One region of the Aeromonas enterica genome, then DNA from elsewhere that is predicted to be linked to it. Evidence: riboswitches for the same ligand, from Rfam matches in the RefSeq annotation. Region 1 holds a riboswitch; each other region holds the start of a gene.
What was found. A riboswitch is a leader RNA that binds a small molecule or an ion and turns the genes downstream of it on or off. The one in region 1 is predicted to bind cyclic di-GMP.

Region 1 (3,206 bases):
GATACTGTTTCTTGTACTTCGACAGCAGGTTGAAGTGGCCCTGATAGGCGAATTCGGGATCCATTTCGGCGCCCGGCACCCCGTTCCAGGTCATCTTGGTGGCGGCATCGTCCACCTTGATCAGGTGGCTCTGCTCATCCACCGCCGCGAAGGCGTAGTTGATGTGGGTGATCTTGTCCCAGGGGATGTCGCTCACCAGGTAGGAAGGCAGACCGTTCTTGCCGGTACGCCAGGAGGTGAAGTAGCCGATGACGCGACGGGCGTGGTCATCCCCCATGCACTCGTAACCGTCCGGACGATAGATCTGGCGGATGTCGCAGGAGAGGTTGCCCCCTGTGGGCGGCAGGGCCGCTTCTTCCACCTGCACATCGACCTGGCTCGATTCGCCGATCTGGTTCTCCTTGTCGGTCGCCACCAGCTTGAGGCCGGCAGCCCCCTTGCTCTGGGGCGTCCAGCTCACCTGCCAGGGGGCGCTGACGTCTTCGCCCACCTTCTTGCCATCGACGAACAGCTCGACCTTGGCGACGTCGTTGTTGGCATCGGTGACATTGCCACTGACCGCCACGCTGCGACCCAGGGTCACCTTGGCACCGCTGGCCGGGCTGCTGATGCTCACCCTGGGTGCTTCTGGCGCGACCACGGCGTTGACACTGAAGCTGGCATCCGCCTCGCTCAGCAGCTTGCCATCCTTGTCCAGCCCACGAGATTTGAGTTGATGGGGGCCGACACCGGTAGCAACCCAGCTGGCCGACCAGGGGGATGCACTGCTCAAGGCGACCTGCTTGCCATCGACCAGATACTCGACCTTGACCAGGGCGCTGCTGTTGCCGCTCAGGGTCACAGCGAGCGCCACCGATGCGCCCTCGTTGAAAGCGCTACCAACGGTGGGCGAACTGATTGCCAGTCCGAGCGCCGGTGGTGGTACCTCGCCGCCATAGAGCTTCCAGGCATCGGCCCAGACCGCCCCCACGCCAGGCTCATAGTGATAGGGCGAGGCCCCGCACCAGCCGGAGTAGGGAAACTCTTTGCATTCGTAGAGGTTACCGACATTGCTGACGACATCGCCAGCCTTGTAGGCGGTGCCGGCCTGATAGGCGGGATAAGCGGCTTGTGCCCAGGCGGGCATGGCAGCCAGGGCCACCAGCATGGCAAGCCTGCTGGGCCTAAAGGTCTGTTGCATATTGTTATCTTCCTTGTTTTGTCTTGGCATTGGTCACTAGGACAAAGAACAATCGCAACCTGCGTGATGGGGGGCAGACAACTGGCAATGGACCTGCCACAGACTCCACCATCACCCCGGGAAGCCCCGCTATCTGGATCGACTGATCTGAAGACCGGAAGCATTGCGTCCCGGCCTCTCGGCCGGTTTGCCCTTTACCTGGGTTCCGTGAGGAACAAGCCGAGTATAGGAATCAACCAGCCGAGTCTCAATCTTCATTCTCGAAGAAAAATATGTGGATGCCAGCCAGATCACAGTTTCCCGTCTTGGTTGAATTAATGATTTTGTCATTAATTTCATACTGTTAGCCAAGTCAAAAAAACCGAGATTGCCCTCATTTGCATCCCCGTAATGTGCGTTGGCTCACTGGTATGACATGCCAGAAATGTGACAATGCGCGCCCTTGGCCGATGCGCCAAGGCTATGGAAACACTGGCAAAAAATAAAAAAGGAACCGTTATGAAAGGAACACGTACCCTGCTGTCGCTGGCCGTGGGGCTTGCGCTCGCGTCCCCGTCTCTCCATGCCGCCAGCTTCAGCTGCCCGGCTGACAGTGCCCTCACCCCCATCCCCGTCATTCAGGGCAGTGGCGACAAGAGTCCGCTCATTCCCAGCGACAAGTTCGAGAGCCCCCAGAGCGTCATGGTCAAGGCGGTGGTTTCCGCGCTTGGCGAGAGCCTCAACAAGGGCTTCTACCTGCAGGATGTGCAGGGCGATGGCAACCCCCAGACTTCGGACGGCATCTTCGTCTACCTCAACGACAAGAACTTCGCCAGCAAGTACCCGGACATCAAGCCGGGCGCCGAAGTCTGTCTGGAGGCCAAGGTCGAGGAGTACTACAACCACACCCAGCTCAAGCCGGTCGTTGACAGCGGCACCCCGCGCCTGCAAGTCCTCGCCCAGGGGACGGCCCCTGCCGCCGTGCCGCTGCGGGTACTGGAAAACGAGACCCTGGCCCGGGCACTGGAGCGTCACGAAGGGATGCGGGTACGACTGGATGCCGACAGCGCGCTCAAGATAAGCCGCAACTTCAGCTATGACTACGCCGCCAAACGCAACAACCTGGTGATCTCCCACCAGGCGCCGCTGATGAAGCCAACCCAGCTGCACAATGCAGGCAGCAAAGAGTCCAAGGCACTGGCCAAGGCCAATGCCAACAACCGGGTGTTCCTCGAATCCGACTTCAAGGCCGCCGACGGCAAGCTGCCCTGGCTGCCGGGCTGGGAGCCGGAACAGGGTTACCTGCGCATCGGCGATGCCCCGGTCAATCTGGATGCGCTGGTGAGTTACAGCTACAACGAATACCGGCTGATCGTGCCGCAGGATCAGGTGATCACCGCCGGCGATCTGCTGCGCACCAGCGACAACGATCGCCAGAGCGCCCCGGCCCGTGCCGATGGCACCGACCTGCGCATCGGCAGCTTCAACGTGCTCAACTACTTCACCAGCCACTCCAGCGTGGGCGGAGCACTAAACGTGCTGTGCAAGGATCAGGCAGATGCGGACAGCGCCAAGGGCTGCAACCGCGGAGCCAAGAATCTGGAGGACTTCCAGCTGCAGCGCACCAAGATAGTCAACGCCATCACGGAGATGGATGCCGACCTGCTCGGCCTGATGGAGATGGAGAACAACGGCTTCGACAGCCACTCCGCCATCAGTGATCTGGTGCAAAGCCTCAACGCCCAGCAGAAGGACGCCAGCAAGCAGTACGCCCTCGTGGCCCTGCCCAAGGCGCTGCTTGGCAACGAGCGCTTCTTCGGTGGCGACGCCATCATGGTGGCCATGATCTACCGACCCGCCAAGCTGACGCCACAGGGGGATGCCGGCGTCATCACGCTGCCGGTGCAGAAATACCAGGATGCGAAAGGGGTCGAGAAACAGGCCTCCCAGCGTGACTCTCTGGTGCAGAGCTTCACCATCGAGGGCAGCAAGGAGCCGCTGACCCTGGTGGTCAACCACCTCAAATCCAAGGGATCAGGCTGCCTCG
Region 2 (3,206 bases), on a different contig from region 1:
ACTTGGTGTTCGGATCCCAGCTCGACTCGTAGAGCGCGGTCTGGTGGCCCAACCCGGTATTGGTCCAGGCGCCGTTGAAGTCGTAGCTCATCAGGAAGATGTGATTCATGTATTGCTGGGCGGCGCGATAGTCCACCTTGGCAATCTTGTCACCGCCGGCGCTGATGGCGGAGGTGAGTTCGTAAGTGCGGCCCGTCTCTGCGCTCAGCTCGTCGAGCATGGCGCGCAACTCCTTCATCAGCAGCACATAAGTCTCGCCATCGGAGGCGCTGCCCAGGTTGGGGTTGGCCCCCAGGCCGCCCGGGAATTCCCAGTCGATATCCACCCCGTCGAAGAATTTCCAGGTCTGCAGGTACTCCTTCACCGAGGCGACGAAGGTGTCACGCTTGGCCTTGTCACCGAAGAAGAAGAAGGGGTCCGAGAGGGTCCAGCCACCGATGGAGGGGAGAATTTTCAGGTCCGGATAGGCCTTCTTGAGCGCCATCAGGTTGCCGAAGTTGCCCTTGTAGGGCTCGTCATAGGCGGTGAGATTGCCCTGCCCCATCTGGATGGCGGCCCAGGGATCGTGGATGGAGACCTTGAAGTCTTCACGCCCGGCACAGGAGCGTTGCAGCGCCTCGAAACTGCCGGAGATCTCTTTGAGGCTGTCGTTGATGCCGTTGCCCCCGCAGATGGGAGTAAAACCGTAGAGGATGTGGGTCAGGTTCTGGGCCGGGACCTTGTCCACGGTGAACTTGCGACCATAGACGCCCCACTCCACATAGTAGGCCCCCACCACCTTGCCGGACTTGTTGGCGTAAGGCTTGTTGTTCTCCTGCAGCGGCGCCTTGAGCGGCACCAGGTGGCTGCCGTCGGTGTCGGCCACCAGGATCTCTTTTTTGTCCGAGAGGGTGCAACCATCGGCATTGCACAGGGCCACCTGCATCTGGTAGCGGCCCCCCTTGGTCACCTTGAAGTTGGCAGTGCCGGCTGCGGAGGCTGCGCCTGACCACACCTCCTTGCCATCGAGCAGCACCTTGGCGGTCTGGCCGACATCCCCGGACCAGAGGTTCCAGCTCACGCTGACCGGTGCGCCATCGGCGTGTACCTTGACCAGCTTGTTGTAGGCGGTGGCGGCTTGATCCACTTCGACGATGGCGAACTTGGTTTCGCCCCAGCCTATGGTGGGTTTGCCGGGAGCGGCAGCGAAGGCGGAGGAGGCACACAGACCCCCGACCAACAACGCCAGTACGGAGGGTTTTGGACTTAACATAGTTGAATATCCTTATTTCGTTCTTGGAATAAATAACGAAAAAGGCAACGCCAACCTGACAGGTAACGCAGACAACATCGCGCCATGGCTTGGCCCATGGACGAAACAACCTGTGGTGGCCCCGCTGTCTTAGGTACTGCTGACCCTTAGACCGGAAGCTTTGCGTCCCGGACTTTCGTCCGGTTTGCCTTTTGCACAACTTGATTTGCGACAAAAATAATCGCGACCTGACTATAAGGGAGGGCAAGGAGGAAGGGCAAACCCGGGATCGGCTATTAACAAGCCGCTTTTTACCGAAAACAAGCCTCAAACGAGAAGAAAAAGCACCTTATCTCGTCAGAAAGTGCTGATCTTGCCGTCTGAGGAGACGAGATTAAAAATCAGACGAATTACTTGTTTCGTGATCATCATCAAGTTTGGCTGGCCGTAATACGCTGTTCATCAATGCTCGTAACTTGAGCGGTTTGACCGGCTTGCTGATGTAGCCGTAGCCGTGCTCGCGGATCTGCGCCTGCAACTCGCTCTTGCGATCCGCACTGATGATGATGCCGCCGATGTCGTTGCCATGGGCGAGGCGCAGCATGTGCAGTGCCTGCAAGCCTGTCTTGCCGTCATCCAGGTGGTAATCGGAGAGCACCAGCTGCGGCAGGAAGCCACCAGCGATGAGATCCTCCGCCTGAACCAGGCTCTGGGCACAGACGACCTCGCAACCCCAGCGCCCCAGCAGGGAGTGCATGGCGATGAGAATGTCGCTCTCGTTGTCGATGCAGAGCACCCGGATCCCCTCCAGCTGGCTGTCCCGCAGTGCGGGAGCCGCCACCTGCGTCGTTGCAACAGGACGGGTCGCCAGGTTGAGGGTGATGGCAAACACGGATCCCGCCCCCGGCCAACTGCGCAGTGTCAGGTTGTGGCCCAGCACCAGAGCGATGCCGCGGGCAATGGCGAGCCCCAGCCCCAACCCCTGCTCCTTGGCGGTGCGGGAGTGATCGAGGCGGGAGAACTCGTCGAAAATAGCCTCCTGCTTGTCGGCCGGGATGCCGGGGCCGTTGTCCCACACCTCGATGCGCACCTTGTCCCCCAGCCGGCGGCAACCGAGCAGCACACGGCCGCCCGGGTTGTAGCGAAACGCATTGGTGAGGAAGTTTTGCAACACCCGCCGCAACAGGCGCACGTCGCTGTAGACCGCGAGCCTGCTCTCCACCACTGAGAACTGGACCCCTCCTGCCTGCGCCAGCACCCCGAACTCCGCCTTGAGGTTGTCGAACACGTCGTGCAGGGCGAAATCCAGCTTCTTGGCCTTGAATTTGCCCGCCTCCAACCGCGAGATGTCGAGCAGATCCGTGATGAGATCCTCGGTCGCCCCCAGCGCATCGTCGATGTGACGGGCGATGCGGGCCGTCTCATCCCGGGGCGGCAGCATCTCCAGCAGAGAAGAGGTAAACAGCTTGGCCGCATTGAGGGGCTGGGTCAGATCGTGGCTCACCGCCGCCAGGAAGCGGCTCTTGGAGTGGTTGGCTCGCTCCACCTGCTGGTTTACCAGCAACAGCTGGCGGTTGAGCTCGGAGAGCTCGTGGGTACGCTCGGCCACCCGCGCCTCCAGATGTTCGTTGGCCTCGCGCAGCACCCGTTCGGCGTCGCGAAACGGGGTGATGTCAGTAAAGGTCATCACGAAGCCGCCCGCCGGCATGGGGTTGCCCTGCATCTCGATCACCCGGCCATCGGGCCTCTCCCGCGCCGAGATGTGGGGGCTGCCGCGCAGCATGAAGGCGACCCGCCGCGCCACATGGGCCTCGATATCGCCCGGACCGCACAGCCCCTGCTCGGCGTTGTAACGGATGATCTCCTCGATGGCGCGCCCCATCTGGATGAGGCCGGGCGGGTAGTGAAACAGCTCTATGTAGCGCCGGTTCCAGGCCACCAGCTTGAGCTCCCGGTCCACCACCGAGATCCCCTG
Region 3 (3,206 bases), on a different contig from region 1:
CGCATGGCATCGGTGAATGACACATTCGATGCATCATTTAATTCGATGGAAGGGGTTTGGTTGGCGACTCGCTGCATCTCCTGCATCTGCTGCAAGAGCGTCACCTGTGATGACATCATTTCAATCTTCACTCGGTTATCCCTTAGTTTTGAAGCTGCTGCTCAATATCTATGCCCTGCTCACGCATGGCCGCCAGCTTGTATCTCAGTGCCCGGGTCGTCATACCAAGGGCCTCTGCCGTGCGGGTCCGATGGCCGCGAAAGCGGCGCAGGGTCTCTAGTACAAATTGAAATTCGGCATACCGACGCGTCTCGCTAAGCCCTTCCGGGGCGGAAAACGCTTCCGGTAACGCATTGTCGGATTCAATGGTGTAAGTGGGCAGCATCAAATCGACTGCTTGAATATGCAATCCGCGAGCCATGATTAATGAACGCTGCATGACGTTATCCAGCTCCCGGACATTGCCAGGCCAGCCATACGCCAACAGCTGCTGACGGGCGCTTTCACTCAGACGATAGCCTTGCTGAGGAGCATGTCGCTCGATGAAATATTCGGCCAATGGCAGTATGTCATCTGGGCGCTCCCGTAGCGCTGGCCAACTCATGGGAAGCACGTCGAGACGATAAAACAGATCTTCCCGAAACTGGCCCACGGCAACAAGCGTCCGTATATCTTTGTTGCTGGCAGCAATAATCCGGACATCCAGTGCGATGGTTTGGTGACTGCCGAGCCGCTCGACTTCCTTCTCTTGCAAAACACGCAGCAGCTTGGCCTGCAGCGACAATGGCAACTCAGAAATCTCATCAAGTAGCAACGTCCCACCCTGTGCCAGCTCAAATTTCCCCGGTTGTGTACCTGTCGCCCCGGTGAATGCCCCCTTGTTATGGCCAAATAAGATAGATTCGAGCATGGATTCAGGAATTGCAGCGCAGTTGATGGCGATAAAAGGTTTGCCGGCACGGTTGGACATGTCGTGGATATAGCGAGCCAGTCGCTCCTTACCCGTTCCCGACTCACCACCAATGAGGATGGTGGCAGACGTTTTGGCTGCACGACGAGCAAGTTGCAGTACCTGCAGGCTCATGGTAGAGGTAGCGATCAGATTGGGAATGGTTTGGCGCAGACGCAACGCCCCCTTCACCGCATCGAGCATTTGTTGATAGCCAAAGGGTTTGATGATGTAGTCAATCGCCCCCGCCCGCATGGCTTCTGCCGCAAGATAAGCCTGCTGTTCATTAACCAGAATAATGCAATCGACACCGCAGAATTCATGCACTAATTGAGGACCAGCCTCGGTCATGAGATCCATATCGAGCAAGACCAGAGCAACTGAGTTATTGGCGAGAATTAATTTAGACTTATTGATCGAATCAACACAGGAAACAGCGTACCCCTGCGCCAACAACCTCCCCTCAATATCATTTCCATTTGAAAACACTGGTCTAACCAATAACAAATGAGGTGCTGACTCAATACCAATCGATCTTGAGTTTTTCTTGATAGAAATATCCGAAAGCATATGAACCCGAACCCGTGATGGTGGACAAACCAATCAACAGAACTGATGTGTCAAAAATAAAAACGCACCATACAGAAAATGGCGCCTCTAACGGGCGTCTCATTTATACAAAGAATGGTATCAAGGCAGTAACAATAGCCTTGGTAACCCCGCTATCATTAGCATTGCTGCTATAAGACCGGAGGCTTTGCGTCCTGACTTTTCAGTTCAGTTTGCCTTTATCATGCGACTGTCCATAGTGGGACAAGACAACTCCACTTCTCCAGTGATAGCTGTGTGACACATGTGAATTGTTATATTTGTTATATGCTTTTAACATCTTGTGCGTCAAAAACCGTCACATCATAGCGGCTTCCAATGACAATTCAAGTAGATATGCGGAATATAACCTTCCCATCTGTTCACAACATGGCAGTTCAGTTTCAGCCCAGAGTCCCAATAACTTCCACCCTCAGATCTTCTGGTATTTCATTATAAGAAAGCACTTTGAGACCTTTTGAAAAGGAACGAGCATATCTTGCCATCAAGGGCCTGAGCTGAGGCATGACAACCAATACCGGAGCATGACCTTGCTGTTGCAACTGCTCTTTCACCAATGGCATATTTTGCTGCAACTGCGCCAGCAGCTGAGGATCAACCGGGAAGCTGTCCAGCTGAATTTTTCCCTGTTGCTGGGATTGGGTCATTGCAGCCAACAGCGTCTGCTCAAGACGATCCTCCAAGGTAAACGCGGCTAAAATATCGCGCGACCCAATCGCCTGTCTGATAATCTGGCGTTTCAAGGCACACCGGACATCGGACGCCAGCAAGACAGGATCCTTGGTCAGCTCGCTTGCATCCAGCAAGGTGGTGGCAATGGTTCGAATATCGGTGAGGCTGATCTGCTCCTTGAGCAACTGTCGGAAAACCCTCAGTTGCTGCATTTGAGTCAGCGCCAGATTAAGTTCTTCTGCCAGACGGGGTGACTGGGTAGCCAGATATTGGCCCAACTTGCCTACTTCATCATGGCCAAATAGAGAATCAAGCTGCTCTCTCAACAATTTGCTGGCATGAGTGGCGATAACTGTTGCGGAATCGACTACGGAATAACCCAGGTTCAAGGCCTTAGCCTTGTTCTCCGGCGAGATCCAGACTGCATTCATGCCATAGGCTGGATCCTGCGTCAGCTCACCATCCAGGGCACCATATGTCTCCCCGCTGCTAATCGCCATCAGTCGCTGACAGTCGACGTTACCAGCCGCAAGTGCCACACCGGACAACTTGATCCGGTATTGATCGGGTTGCAACTGCAAGTTGTCACGCACCCGGATCTCGGGCAGCAGGAAGCCATATTGCTCGGACAGGGTTTTGCGAATACCCCGTACCCGGGCAAGCAGTTCGGCTCCCTTGTCCGCTTCTGCCAAGGGCACCAGCCGATAGCCCAGCTCAATGGCGACCGCATCGACAGGAGGCAGGTCCTGCCACTCCAGTCCCTGTGGCTCGGACTGCACCATCTGGCGCGTCAGCTCCTGGGCTGCATCGAGATCAGGATCATTGACCCGACGCTTGCTGACACTCCAACCTGCCCATGCCAGCACGGCGGCAAAGCTGAGAAAAGCCAGCATGGGCATACCTGGCACCAGACCCAGGATCAACATGATGGCAGCGGCGGTGTAGATAACCCGCGGCGATGCCAGGATCTGCTGAC
Region 4 (3,206 bases), on a different contig from region 1:
CAGGCCCGCGCCATGGGTGGCGAGCCCGCCCTCGACTTCCAGATCTGAGTCTGGTGACACCAACTAAAACGGGGAGCCAGTGGCTCCCCGTTTTAGTTATGGCGTTTCAACTTTTAGAACTGGCTCAGTTCAGCGCAATCCAGGCGTCTTGCCAATTGGTACCGACCCCGGGTTCATACTGGGTGGCACTGGCCGACCATTGGCTGCACCAGCCGCGGTAGGGGAAGGGCTTGCACTGGTAGATCTTGCCATTCTTGGGTTGCAGCACCCTGGTGCCATCCGTGTAGGACTTGAGTCCTTCCGGGAAGGTGAACTGGTAGTCACCACCGGACGGATCCTTGAGCATCAGATCCAGCGTCTGCTGCAGGGCTTCGCCACCGGCCTTCGGCTTGGCCTCGATCACCAGCTGGTGGTGGCCGGCGCTGAGCCCGGTGAGCGGCATGGTGAAGCTCTGGCTGCTGTCCTTGATGTCGGCAGAGGATTGGCCTTTAGCCACACCACCGTGGTCATACAGGGTGTTGGTGACGGTGAGATCCCCTTGCGCCGTGACGGTGAAGTCGAGGGTCAGTTTGCCGTTGTCGAGCAGGTACTCGCTCTCCAGACCGCTCACGCTGATGTCGTTGCCCACCGGCGGTTGCAGCTGTTCGAGCTGGATTTCGACCCGCTCCAGCGCGCTGCCTGCCTTGAGATAGACGGGGTTCTGGCCGTAGACGGGGTTGAACTGACCGTCGGCATTCTGCTGACCGGCGCGGATCTGGCTCTGCTCTGCATTGATCTTGCTGGCCAGGGCATGGGCCCAGTTGTTCTTCTGACCCTGCTCCGTGGTGGTGATGGTCAGCTCGGTCTGCAGATCGGGGCGCACGCCATTGGCGTCGAATACCAGGGTTCTGGCCTTGTCACCGGCCGCCAGATCGGTGGAAGGGTAGATGGTACCGCCCTGGCTCCAGCTCAGCGGTGGCTGGGTGCCGCCCTTGAAGTTGGCGTCGATCAGGTTGTAGAAGCTGTTGTTGGTGTCACCCACTTCCCACACACCCAGGATCAGCTGATAACCGGTGCGCTCTGGCAGTGTGCACTGATGAGTGACCTGCTTGGGCGGTTGTACCATGTTGCCATCCACCACGCAGAAGGGGGTGAGATCGAAGGCGGTGCGGGTCAGCGGCTGGTTCGGATTCCAGTCCTGTTTGGTGAGGTAGTAACGCCAGTTGCGAGTGACGTGGTTGGCGGTGAAGGTCCAGCTGATGGCGAAGGGGCCGGCCTGCACTTCCTTGCGGGCCCAGCGATCGCTGGTCTGGACGTTCAGCTCTCTCCAGCGGCTACTGCCAGCCGAGGCGATCTGGCCATCCTGGGGGCCGGTCTGCGGGAAGCCGGAGGGGCCTTCCACGCTCTGGGGTTCCCATTGCACCGCACCACACTGGCTATTGTCGCCCGTGTTGCACTGGTAGTTGCGGCTGGCCGGCTGGGTGATGTAGCCGTGAGCGAGCACGCTGCCGCTGGTCAGCAGCGCCAGCGCTGCGACGAGGTGATTGAGTTGGATTTTTGCTGCCATACATTCCTCTGTTCGACAGATATGGGCAGTCAGTTGGCTGGGGCGTTCCCCGATACACACTTGCGTGTGGCAACCCCGCTATCCTGGACGACGTGTCTTTAGACCGGAAGCTTTGCGTCCTGGCTTTTCAACCAGTTTGCCAAATGACTATATAAACGATCATGGTGTCGCGTTTGGCGACGACAGTATCATGACTATTTTTTCTTGAATAATTAAGTATAAATGTTTGCAGCTTGGCCTCATCGGAGTAGAGAAAACACTTAACGTAATGTTTTTAAATGTATATTTAATAATCTTGCTGTACGGAGTGCCGACAATTATGTCGATAAGATGCAAAAGTAAGGCATTTTTTATCAATGAAAAAATCCCCTGTCAGCCGGACTGGCAGGGGATTGCCTGCGACAGGGCAGGACGGATCAGTGGCGAGCGCGGGGACGTTCGGCCTGACGTGCCTGCTGATGCAGCGGTGCCAACCGCTGTTCCAGTTGCTGGTCGATGGCATTGCCGAGTTTGAACACCGCCAGTCGCTCGTCCAGGCTGCGGGAGAGGCCGGCCAGCAACTCGCTCTCCTGAGCCAGTTGCGAGGCGGACTGGGACATCTCCAGCGCCGAATCGTTGATGCCGCTGACGTTGCGGTTCATGTCCTCGGCCACCATGCTCTGCTGCTCGGCGGCGGTGGCTATCTGGGTCGCCATGTCGCTGACGTGCTGGATATGGTTGACGATGAGAGAGAGATCCTGCCCCGCCTTCTCCGACTGGCTGACGCTGCTCTCCGCCAGCTTGCGGCTGGCGTCCATGGCGCTGGCGGCGGTCACCGCCCGTTGCTGCAGCTGGGCTATGGTGCTCTGGATCTCCTCGGTGGACTGGCGGGTGCGGCTGGCCAGTTGACGCACCTCGTCGGCCACCACCGCAAACCCGCGTCCCTGCTCGCCGGCGCGTGCCGCCTCGATGGCGGCGTTGAGGGCCAGCAGATTGGTCTGCTCCGAGATGGCGCTGATGACGGCGGTCACCTCGCTTATCTGCATCACCCCCTCCTTGAGCTGATTGACCTGCAGTGTGGCCTGCTCCACCTCGGTGGCCAACGCCTGGATGCCATGCACGCTGGCATGCACGTCCCGGTTGCCAAGCCCGGCCTCGTTGGTAGCATCCTGGGTATCACGGGCGGTATTTTCCGCGTGGCCCGCCACATCCGAGATGGTCGCGCTCATCTCGTTCATGGCGGTGGCGAGCTGGGCCAGCTGATCCCGCTGGCTGTTGACCGCCTGGTTGGTCTGCTCGGCGGAGGCGGCGATGCGCAGGGCGGCATCCGCCACGTTGCGGGCACCCTGGCTTGCCTCCAGCAGGGCGCGACGAATGGCGTCGAGTCCCTGGTTGGTGCAGGTGGCGACGACCCCCAGCTCATCCTTGCCGTGTATCGGTATGCTGACTACCAGATCCCCGGCCGCTACCTGCTGCATGGCGCGCTTGATCTCGGCCAGCGGATTGACGATGGAGCGGCTGATGGCAAACCCCAGCAGCCCCATCAGCAGGATCACCAGCAGGGTGGCGCCCCCCATCAGCTGGTACTGGGACCAGATGGTGGCCTCGATGTCCTGCAGCAGCACCCCGGATCCCAGGATCCAGCCCCAGGGCTGGTAGCCCGCCACCAGCGACATCTTCT

Region 2: it holds a riboswitch for cyclic di-GMP, as region 1 does, so the genes downstream of both, ACW5XD_RS09980 (glycosyl hydrolase family 18 protein) here and ACW5XD_RS00350 (glycosyl hydrolase family 18 protein) in region 1, are expected to answer to the same signal.
Region 3: it holds a riboswitch for cyclic di-GMP, as region 1 does, so the genes downstream of both, lafK (lateral flagellar response regulator transcription factor LafK) here and ACW5XD_RS00350 (glycosyl hydrolase family 18 protein) in region 1, are expected to answer to the same signal.
Region 4: it holds a riboswitch for cyclic di-GMP, as region 1 does, so the genes downstream of both, gbpA (N-acetylglucosamine-binding protein GbpA) here and ACW5XD_RS00350 (glycosyl hydrolase family 18 protein) in region 1, are expected to answer to the same signal.

The regions. Positions count from the first base shown of each region.
Region 1 covers NZ_JBSTYL010000001.1:74,686-77,891, reverse strand. Annotated here, with positions in the region: gene ACW5XD_RS00350 (glycosyl hydrolase family 18 protein) at 1-1,180, opposite strand, end outside; cyclic di-GMP riboswitch class I at 1,297-1,382, opposite strand; gene ACW5XD_RS00345 (ExeM/NucH family extracellular endonuclease) at 1,679-3,206, shown strand, end outside.
Region 2 covers NZ_JBSTYL010000007.1:91,344-94,549, reverse strand. Annotated here, with positions in the region: gene ACW5XD_RS09980 (glycosyl hydrolase family 18 protein) at 1-1,252, opposite strand, end outside; cyclic di-GMP riboswitch class I at 1,364-1,451, opposite strand; gene ACW5XD_RS09975 (hybrid sensor histidine kinase/response regulator) at 1,626-3,206, opposite strand, start outside.
Region 3 covers NZ_JBSTYL010000008.1:45,176-48,381, reverse strand. Annotated here, with positions in the region: gene lfiE (lateral flagellar hook-basal body complex protein LfiE) at 1-131, opposite strand, end outside; gene lafK (lateral flagellar response regulator transcription factor LafK) at 143-1,519, opposite strand; cyclic di-GMP riboswitch class I at 1,659-1,746, opposite strand; gene lfhA (lateral flagellar biosynthesis protein LfhA) at 1,942-3,206, opposite strand, start outside.
Region 4 covers NZ_JBSTYL010000003.1:156,722-159,927, reverse strand. Annotated here, with positions in the region: gene cbl (HTH-type transcriptional regulator Cbl) at 1-48, shown strand, start outside; gene gbpA (N-acetylglucosamine-binding protein GbpA) at 125-1,546, opposite strand; cyclic di-GMP riboswitch class I at 1,612-1,697, opposite strand; gene ACW5XD_RS04800 (methyl-accepting chemotaxis protein) at 1,963-3,206, opposite strand, start outside.